Linked DNA regions of Hyalangium ruber. Each later gene encodes a partner of the first gene's protein in a complex. Links are inferred from orthologs where the notes say so. Each region holds a gene or a part of one and is shown on either strand. Other genes may lie near its edges.

What was found.
Region 2: the proteins of ctaD (region 1) and SYV04_RS37295 are in contact, whole or in part, in a solved structure (PDB 7CUB), measured with the Escherichia coli proteins. The link is inferred for Hyalangium ruber from one-to-one orthologs.

Annotation. Positions count from the first base shown.
Region 1 is NZ_JAXIVS010000004.1:662,873-668,350, reverse strand. The notes cover bases 1,287-4,285. They hold ctaD (cytochrome c oxidase subunit I), read right to left. Parts: upstream 3,760-4,285; coding sequence 1,813-3,759; downstream 1,287-1,812. Other genes in these bases: coxB (cytochrome c oxidase subunit II), read right to left, coding at 3,756-4,285; SYV04_RS14925 (cytochrome c oxidase subunit 3), read right to left, coding at 1,287-1,816. In the rest of the region: SYV04_RS14935 (cytochrome c oxidase assembly protein), read right to left, coding at 1-808; SYV04_RS14930 (hypothetical protein), read right to left, coding at 801-1,178; more of SYV04_RS14925, read right to left, coding at 1,205-1,286; more of coxB, read right to left, coding at 4,286-4,823; SYV04_RS14910 (c-type cytochrome), read right to left, coding at 4,820-5,374; SYV04_RS14905 (substrate-binding domain-containing protein), read right to left, coding at 5,386-5,478. UniProt on the Escherichia coli protein: Cytochrome bo(3) ubiquinol oxidase is the terminal enzyme in the aerobic respiratory chain of E.coli that predominates when cells are grown at high aeration.
Region 2 is NZ_JAXIVS010000017.1:216,541-220,779, reverse strand. Bases 1,241-4,239 are described here. They hold SYV04_RS37295 (cytochrome c oxidase subunit 3 family protein), read right to left. Parts: upstream 3,072-4,239; coding sequence 2,409-3,071; downstream 1,241-2,408. Other genes in these bases: SYV04_RS37290 (cytochrome c oxidase subunit I), read right to left, coding at 3,061-4,239; SYV04_RS37300 (cytochrome C oxidase subunit IV family protein), read right to left, coding at 1,965-2,396; SYV04_RS37305 (DUF481 domain-containing protein), read left to right, coding at 1,241-1,889. Outside these bases: SYV04_RS37315 (GNAT family N-acetyltransferase), read right to left, coding at 1-73; SYV04_RS37310 (hypothetical protein), read right to left, coding at 77-751; more of SYV04_RS37305, read left to right, coding at 909-1,240. UniProt on the Escherichia coli protein: Cytochrome bo(3) ubiquinol terminal oxidase is the component of the aerobic respiratory chain of E.coli that predominates when cells are grown at high aeration.

The DNA of each region.
Region 1 (5,478 bases):
GTTGGTCCTCCAGCGCATCGAGCCCTCCAGCCTGGGTTCGGCCCTCATAAATGGGGTACCAGACGGAGCGCGCGAAGGTGAGCAACGCCCCCAGGAGGCTGGTGTGGGCGGCGGTGGCGAAGACGAACAGCACGGCGACGCCATAGCCCACCCGGCCGTAGCGCCCGCGGATGAGGGCCCACCAGAACAGCGCGGCGGTGCCGAAGAACATGAGGTGCTGCACGGCATGAACCGCCTCGCTCCGCAGGGCGGCCTGGAAGAGCGAGGGGATGTGCCAGACCCATCGGGCCAGGGCATGGAGCAGGAGCACGAGGAAGGGCCCGGTGACAGCCCGCCAGACCGCACGCACCCCGGAGTGCTGCATCCACCCAGTCACCCGCGCACGGGCCCTGGGGGCCAGCGCCCACAGCGCGGGCAGGTGCGGCCGGCCGAGAACGAGCAGCGGCGCGGCGACGAGCATCAACAGCTCGTGCTGCGTCATGTGCGCGGAGAAGAGCAGATCGCTGAGCCTGTCGAGCGGGGACAGCAAGGCCACCGCGACGGTGAGCCAGCCCAGGGCGAAGGCTCCCACCTCCCAGCGTCGCACGCCACGCGCGGTGCCCGCGCGGCGCCACAGCGTGCGCACGCCCCGGACATACAGGAAGGCCGAGAGCCCGAGCGTCCCCAGCACGAGCGGATCCCACGTCCACCAGCCCATCACCTCCGAGACGGTGAGGGCGGGGTGCTCCCCGCCATGGGCGAGCGCGACGGCCGGAGCGAGCAGGGCGAGCAGCGCGAGCGCTCGCGAGGAGGCGGATGGCTCAGTCACAGGGACTCAGGAGGAAGGTGGAGATGGAGTTGGAGACGATGACGAGCGCGAACAGCGCGCTCTCGACGAGCCCCAGGAGCGCCATGAAGCGAGCCCGCCCCGGGCCTTCGGACTCCAGCGAGGCCGGCTCGGCGCGCAGGGCCTTCCACGAGCGCCAGGCCGCCAGTGCCCCCACGCCCACGAGCAGCAGTGCTCCGAGCGTCAGGCCATGCATCAACAGCGGCTGGGCCTGCCGGCAGTCGGTGGTGACGACGCTGTAGCTCACTTGCAGCAGGAACAACCAGGCCAGCGGCGGAGCGAGCACACCCACCCAGAGCGCCGCGTCGCGGCGGGTGCTCGAAGCCTCGGGTGGGGGCTGGGACCGTGCCATGCCGGACTCCTTGCCGTGGGCGCGCCTCAGGCGCGGAACAGGTTGGGGGCCATGAAGAGGAGGACGTAGAAGGGCACCCAGCTGGCGACGACGAAGAACCAGTACATGCCGTTGACCCGCACGTCGACGAGGTGCTTCTCCTCCACGGGCCCGATGAAGAGGACCGCGGCGATGACGAGGTTCTCCAGCGTGGACGCGATGATGTGGACGGTGTGTAGGCCCACGAGGGTGAAGAAGATGGAGCCGTAGGCATGGCTGTCCCAGCGGAAGCCCACGGCCTGCATGTTGATGATGCGGATGGCGAGGAAGGCCAGTCCCAGGAGGCTGGCGAGGACGAGTCCCCAACGCATCCCCCGGAGCTTTCGCTTCAAGGCGGACGTGTTGGCCCAGTGCATGGGCAGGCAGCTCAGGAGCAGGAGCCCCATGTTGACGGTGGCCAGCACCCGGATGATGGGGTCACTGCCCGAGGGCGGCCATTCGAAGTGGTTGCCTCGGATGTAGAAGTAGGAGGCGAGGCCCAGGACGAAGACGGTGCTCTCGATGACAATCAACCCCATCACGCCCCACCACAGCGGGTCGCGCTGGCCGAACGCGAAGGTCGGCAGGTGCGAGACGTCGAGGGTCCGGCGGCGGTTCACGGCTGCTCCTCGAGGAGTTCTTCCCGGTAGGGCTTCTTCGGCCAGAACCAGCCGGTGAGCGTGATGAGGGCCAACCCGGCGCCGATGACGATGCCCCAGGGCGTGAAGATGGAGACGGTGAACGCCACCCCGCTGCTCAGCGCCACCGCGAGCGGCCACAGCGAGGGCCCCGGCTGTTCCATGCGGTGGTCCGGCTCGGCGTCCATCAGCCGGGTGACGAGCACCTCGGGCCGATCACTCCGCACGCCGGTGACGATGGGCTGGTCCACCGCCTGGGTCCACAGCGCGTAGCGCCCGCGCACCGTGGGCAGGTGCAGGAAGTTGTACGGCGGCGGGGGAGAGGAGGTGGCCCACTCGAGTGTGTCGGCATCCCACGGGTTGTCACCGGCCACGGCGCCGCGTTTGCGGCTCCAGAAGACGTTGACCACGAACAGCACGAGGCCCACCGCCATGATGAAGGTGCCCACGGTGGCCAGCAGGTTGAGGTCCGTCCACCCGCGGTCCGGGGCGTAGGTGTAGACGCGGCGGGGCATGCCCATCAGCCCCAGGTAGTGCATGGGGAAGAAGGTGAGGTTGAAGCCTGCGAAGAAGAGCCAGAAGTGCCACTTGCCCAGCCGCTCGCTCAGCATCCGCCCAGTGAACTTGGGGAACCAGTAGTAGAAGCCGCCGAAGAGCGGGAAGACGGCGCCGCCGATGAGCACGTAGTGGAAGTGGGCGACGACGAAGAAGGTGTCGTGGACCTGCAGGTCCAGCGCATAGGCGCCGAGCATCACCCCGCTCAGGCCGCCGAACACGAAGAGGGCAAAGAAGGCGAGGATCCAATACAGCGGCAGGCGCAGCCGCAGCTTCCCGCCCCACAGCGTGGCCAGCCAGCAGAAGATCTGCACCCCGCTGGGCACGGCCACCATGAGGCTGGCGGCGGTGAAGAAGCTCTGGCCGAGCTGCGGCAGCCCGGTGGCGAACATGTGGTGGACCCACAGCCCGAAGCCGATGAAGCCAATGGCGACCATCGCCAGCACCATGGGCAGGTAGCCGAAGATCTCCCGGCGCGCGAACACCGCCAGCACCGAGGAGAGGATGCCCAGGGCGGGCAGGAAGATGATGTAGACCTCGGGGTGGCCGAAGAACCAGAACAGGTGCTGCCACAGCAGCGCGTCTCCTCCCTCGGCCGGGTTGAAGAAGTGCGTGCCGATGAGCCGGTCCATCGCCAGGTAGAGGCTGGCGAGCATCACCGCCGGCATCGAGAAGAGGATCATGAAGGCCTTCACCAGCTGGGCCCACACGAACAGGGGCATGCGGTTGAGGGACATGCCCGGCGCCCGCAGCTTGAAGATGGTGGCGATCATGTTGACGGAGCCGGCCAGGGCGGACAGCTCCGTGAAGGTGATCATCTGCGCCCACACGTCCACGCGCTTGCCGGGCGAGTACTCGGGGCCCGAGAGCGGCACGTAGGCGAACCACCCGGTGTCCGGGCCCATGTCGAGCAGGAAGCTCACGTTCATCAGCAGCCCGCCGATGAGGTACGTGTAATAGGCGAACGCGTTGAGCCGGGGGAACGCCGCGTTGCGCGTGCCGATCATCAGCGGCACCAGCAGCAGTCCCACGCCCTCCATCATGGGCACGGCGAACAGGAACATCATCGTGCTGCCGTGCATGGTGAAGACCTGGTTGTACAGGTCCGGCCCGAGCACCGTGCTCTCCGGCCGCGCGAGCTGGAGCCGCATCACCAGCGCCTCCACGCCCCCGAGCAGGAAGAAGATGAAGGCGGTGACGATGAAGCGCCGGCCGATCGTGGTGTGGTGTACGTCGCTCAGCCAGCCCTTGAGGCCCCCGAGCGGGCTCCAGGTGCGCTCGAGCTGCGCCCGCTCGCGCGCTTCGGCCTCGGACTCCAGGGGCGGCGCGTCCGGCAGGGCCGGCGAGGGGAGGACGGACCCGGAGCTCATTTCAGGCTCTCCAGGTAAGCCAGCAGCGCGTGCAGGTCCTCCGGTGGCAGGGTGATGGGCGGCATCTTGTTCCCCGGCTTGAGGCTCTGCGAGTTGAGGATCCACCCCGCGAGGTGGCCGCGCACATTGGGCAGCGTGGCGGCGGCGAGCGTCTGACGGCTGGCGAGGTGCGTGAGGTTGGGGCCCACCGTGGCCGAGGCGCTCGTGCCCTGGATGGCGTGGCACAGCACGCACGGGCCGGTGAGGAACACCTGCTGGCCGCGCTGGGTGAGCAGCTCCATCGGCGGCGCGGCGGGCTGGAGCTGGTGCTCGCGCCACTTCTCGAACGCCTCGGGCGGCTCGGCCACCACGAGGAAGGCCATCTTCGCGTGCTGGTGGCCGCAGAACTCGGCGCACAGCCCGCGGTAGACGCCGGGCTTGTCCGCTTGCAGGAGCAGGGTGTTCTCCTGGCCGGGGATGAGGTCCCGCTTGCCGGCGAGGTTGGGCACCCAGAAGCTGTGGATGACGTCGCGCGAGGTGAGCTTCAGGGCCACGGGCCGGCCCACGGGGATGTGCAGCTCATTGGCGGTATTGAGCAGCCGCGAGGGCTCGGGGTCGCGGTACTTGAACTCCCACCACCACTGGTGGCCCACCACCTCCACCTCCAGCGCATGCTCGGAGCGCAGCGCCGCCAGGGCCTTGCCCGTGAGCGTGTTGGTCACCAGCAGCACCAGCAGGAGCACCACCGTCAACGCCGCGGCGGTGGCCACCCACTGGGCCAGTCGGCGCTCGGTGGCGGGCTCCACGGCCTTCGCGTGAAGGTGGGCGCGCTTCTCCTTGGGGAGCAGGGCCTCCGCGTCCACCTCCGGAGGGCTGGAGCCGATCTCCGGATCCACGCGGCGGCGGAGCACGGCCAGCAGCATCGTCACCACCACGAGGACGAAGACGCCCGTGCAGATCGCCAGGAAGACGTTCCACAGCGCGTGGATGCGCGCCGCGCTGGGGCCCGCGGGCTCCAGCACGGACTGGGCGGCTCCCCGGCAGCCCGCCAGCAGGAGCGCGCAGAGCAGGGCCCACCCCTTCATCGCTCCTGCTCCACCGGCGCGGGAGTGGGCTTCTCCTCGGCCTTCATCGCCTCCGGGGGCTTGACGCTGAGCGAGTCGGCGCGGCTGGGCGCCACATCCGTGCGCAGCAGCCCGCTCATCGAGCGCACATAGGCGACGATCTGCCAGACCTGCTGGTCGGGAATCTTCCCCCGGTAGGAGGGCATGCCGTTGGGGCGTCCCTCCACGATGGTGGCGTAGATGTTCTCCGGCTCGCTGCCATAGCGCCACTTGGCGTCCATGAGAGGAGGGCCCATGCCGCCTCCACCCTGGGCATGGCAGCCCGAGCAGTTGAACCACTGGTAGAGCCGCTTGCCCTCGTTGAGGGCGTAGGCGTTCTCCTCGTACTGGGCCTGGGTTTGAGGGCGTGGCGTGGGCTCGCCGGGTTGCAGCTCGCTCATCTGGACGGCGTCCGCCGGGCGCGAGGAGGGCGCCAGCTCTTGGAAGCGGCGGTGCTCCCGCTCGCACGAGCCAAGCACCAGGCCCAGCAGGCAGAGGCACGGGAGGAAGTGTCGGGCGGGGAGCGCGTGCATGAGGGCTTCCTTCAGGGACGAGGCACGCCGTACTCGGTGAGCAGCGCCTCCACCTCGGGGCGGCGGCGGGAGAGCGCGGCTTCCAGCTCCGCCTTCAGCGCCTT
Region 2 (4,239 bases), on another replicon or contig:
GCGGCCCCCAGGCGGGGTAGTTGACGAGGTCCCGCTCGTACCTCTGGGCGTCAGTGGCGAGGACGAGGCGCATGGCTCACAGGCTGACGGTGACCGGGACGCGGAAGTGGAGCAGCATGTACGCCTGTCCCACGTGGAAGATGGAGGCATCCAGCGGTTTGATCTCGTTGAAGGTGCCCAGCTTCTGGGGGACGTACAGCGCCGAGGCCCACCCGAAGCTGACGAGGAAGCTCTTGCTGATCTGGAACTCGAGATCCGCGCCGAGCTGAAGCCCCGGCCGCAGGAAGTGCGTGTCCGGCAGCCGGTCCGAGAACAGATACGCGTACGTGAGGATCAACCCCGCATCGAGGGACAGGCGCACCGGGCTGGGCGTGAGCCCGAGGCCGAAGCCCAGCGGCTTCCACGTGGCGCCATACATGCCCGTGTCCCGGTACTTCGGCGAGATGATGATGCTGTCGGGGATGAGCTTGACGACGCCGGGCGCGTAGCGAATCTCGCTGATGCCCGAGAGCCGGCGGCGCTGGCTGCGGGGGATGAGGGCCTGGTTCTTCTTCAGCCACTCCTTGTCGAGCACCGCCTCCACGGAGATCTTCAACCCGGTGTGGATGGGCTGATCCTCGAACACCGGCCCGAAGAAGAGGAAGGCGGCGGGGCCGACGGCGATGTCCACGGGGGCGGTGATGCGCCGTTGGGCCATGGAGGCGCCGGGAAGCAGCAGCACGGACAGCAGAGCCAAGGGGGCGAGCTTCATGGCGGTTCCCTCCAAAAGGGCGGCGAGCGCCCAGGACTCAGAGTAAAAGGCCTGCGCGACAATGTCGCCAACCCCTCCGCAACGGATGGCCTCCTGGCGCGTCAGTCGCTCACGCTACTCCGGCAGTCGGGGTGGCTCCTCACTGGATGATTCGCACATGTTGACCGCATTCCTCATCGCTACCTCGCTCCAGACCCAGACTCCTGCTCCTCCCGCTTCCACCGCCGCGGACGCCGCCTCCGAGCGAGCCGCCGCCGCCGCCGAGAAGGCCGCCGCCGCCGCCGAGAAGGCCGCCGAGGCCAGCGCCCGCATGGCCGACGCCGCCGAGCGCCTGAGCCAGTCCCTCACCCAGCCGCCTCCGGCTGCTCCCGCCGCGCCGGCCGCCCCCGCCGCGGAGGCGAAGAAGGACGAGGCCCCGAAGGAGGACCCCTGGAAGGGCACCGTGGGCCTGGGACTCATCGCCCTGTCGGGCAATGCCTCGACGTTGACCTTCAACGGCCTGGCGTCCGCCGAGCGCAAGACGCGCCAGTGGATCTACTCCGCCAAGCTGCAGGCGGTGTACGGCCGCAGCCGCCTTCCGGCCACCGAGACGGAGGAGGAGCGCACGCAGGTGGTGGCGCTCGCCGCCGCCGCCCAGGTGCGAGGAGACCGACGCTTCACCAAGGTGGTGAGCGGCTACCTGCTGGCGGGCGCGGAGACGGACCACATCAAGAGCGTGGAGGCACGCGGCATCGGCGAGGCCGGCGCGGGCATCAGCTGGTGGGACGAGAAGGACGAGCAGGGGCGCTCTACCTGGCTGCGCACGGACCTGGCCTTCCGCTACTTCCGCGAGACGCGCTTCCAGTACTACCCCACCCGGATGGACCTGCCGGACGTGGACCTCGGAGGTCCGCGCGTGGGCATTTCGCTGGGCTACGGCCTCTCCAAGGACATCATCTTCACCGAGGAGGCGGAGGCGGTGCCGAACGTGCTCGGCGAGTCGCGCCTGCTCTTCAACAGCACCTCCAAGCTGTCGGCCCGGCTGACGGAGTCCCTCTCGCTGGGCACCAGCCTGATCATCACCTACGACAGCGCGCCTCCGGTGGGGAAGGTCTCCACCGACACGGCGCTCTCGGCCAGCGTCGAGGTGGCCTTCTAGCCACCCCGCAGACGCCACGCGGCGCCGGGGAGACCCTCGGCGCCGCGCGGAGACAGCTTGCGGACCTGAAGCGAACTACGGGTGCGTGTCGGGCGGCTTGAGCTGGCCACCGTGCGTGGACGCTGGCTGCTTGTGCGGCGGGAAGTTCAGGTCCGGCAGATCGCTCAGGTGCGAGCCCGGCGGGTTGGCGCCACGGAAGCGGGTGGCGAAGTCCGCCATCGGGGCGATGATCATCAGCACCACGAAGAGCACCGACACGCCGATGACCAGGCGGTTGGCTCCCTTGTGGTCCACCAGGTGCATGAAGAACAGCAGCACCAAGGTGCCCTTCACGGTGGCGATGACGAGCGCCAGCAGCAGGCCGAAGTCCGGCAGGTGCATGCGGCCCGTCACCACCGTGATGATGGTGAAGATGAGGAGCGCACCCCAGACGATCCAGTAACGACCTGAACCGTGGTGCTCCTGCATGTTGTGCTCTTCCGAGCGGGACTCGTTGGCCACGGACATGATGCGCGGCTCCTAGATGAGGTACAGCAGGGGGAAGAGGAAGATCCACACCAGGTCGACGAGGTGCCAGTACATGCTGCCCAGCTCGACCGCGACATAGTTGTTGGGGCCAAAGTTCTTCTGGCGCACGGCCCGAATCGTCAGCCACAGCAGCACGCCCATACCGATGGTGACGTGGAAGGCGTGGAGCCCCGTGGCCATGAAGTAGACCGTGTAGAAGATGGGGGCTCCGGCGGTCTGGATCTTCGCGTAGTGGTAGTACTTACCCGGCAGCGCGCCGTCGTGGATCTTGTGGCTGTACTCGAAGCCCTTGATGACGAGGAACGCGGCGGCCATGACCAGGGTGAGCGTGAACATCAACGCCACCAGGTTGTTCTTGCCCTCCTTCGCGTAATGCACGGCGAGCGCCGCCGTGAGCGAGGAGGTGATGAGCACCACGGTGTTCACCGTGCCCATCACCAGGTCCAGGCTCCGGCTGGCCTCGGCGAACGCCTCCGGGAACAGGAAGCGGTAGCAGGCGTAGCAGGCGAACAGACCGGCGAAGAGCAGCACTTCGGTCGACAGGAACAACCACATGCCCAGGCGGGCCGCGTGGTTCTGGACCTCCAGCGAGGCGAAGTGGCCCGCCAGCCGGGGAACGGGCCCCGCTCCCGCGGGGTGAGCACTAGACTGCATCGGGCACCTCGGCCTTCTTCGGATCCACGTAGAAGTGCGGCTCTTCCGGGTAGGTGGGCTGCGGGCCCACGAAGTTGTGCGTCGGCGGCGGCGACTCGCTCGTCCACTCGTAGCCCTTGCTGCGCCACGGGTTCTTGCCCGACGCCCGGCCGTACACCAGCGCGTGCGTCAGGTAGATGGCGATGATGATGAAGCCGAAGGCCAGCAGCGAGGCGCCCGCCGTGGAGGCCACGTTCAGCGCCTGGAAGCGCTCCGGGTAGTCATAGTAGCGCCGGGGCATACCCGCGTTGCCCAGCAGGAACTGGGGGATGAACGTGGCGTTGAACCCCAGGATGATGAGCGCCGCGGACACCAGGCCCCACCCCTCGTGGTACATGCGCCCGAACATCTTCGGGAACCAGTAGTGCAGCGCCGCCAGGAAGCCCATGATGGTCGCGCCCACCATGATGAAGTGGAAGTGCGCCACCACGAAGTAGGTGTCGTGCCAGGGGATGTCCAGCGACGTGGTGCCCAGCGCGATGCCCGTCATGCCGCCGAACACCGTGAAGAACAGGAAGCCGCAGAAGTAGGCAAACGGCGTCTTGAAGTCCACCGCGCCCTTGTAGACGGTGCCCACCCAGTTGAAGACCTTGATGGCGGTGAACACGCCCACCAGCATGGTCAGCACGCCGAACACGCCCGCGTCGAAGGTCGACTGACCCGACACGAACATGTGGTGGCCCCAGGCGAAGAAGCCCACGAACGCGATGCCAATCGAGGAGTAGGCCACTGCGCGGTAGCCGAAGATGTTCTTGCGGCTGTAGGTGGCGACGATCTCGCTCATCACTCCGAACGAGGGCAGCACCATGATGTACACGGCCGGGTGGCTGTAGAACCAGAACAGGTGCTGGAAGAGCACCGGGTCGCCGCCGCGCGCCGGGTCGAACATGCCGATGTTGAACAGGTTCTCACCGATGACCAGCAGCATCAGCAGGCCGATGACGGGGGTGGCCAGCACCTGGATGCAGCTGGTGGCGTAGGCGGCCCACACGAACAGCGGCAGCTTGAACCAGGTGATGCCCGGCGCACGCATGGTGTGCACCGTGACGATGAAGTTCAGGCCCGTGGCGATGGAGCTGAAGCCGATGATGAAGGCGCCGAAGAGCACCGGCGCCACCGTCGTCGTCGT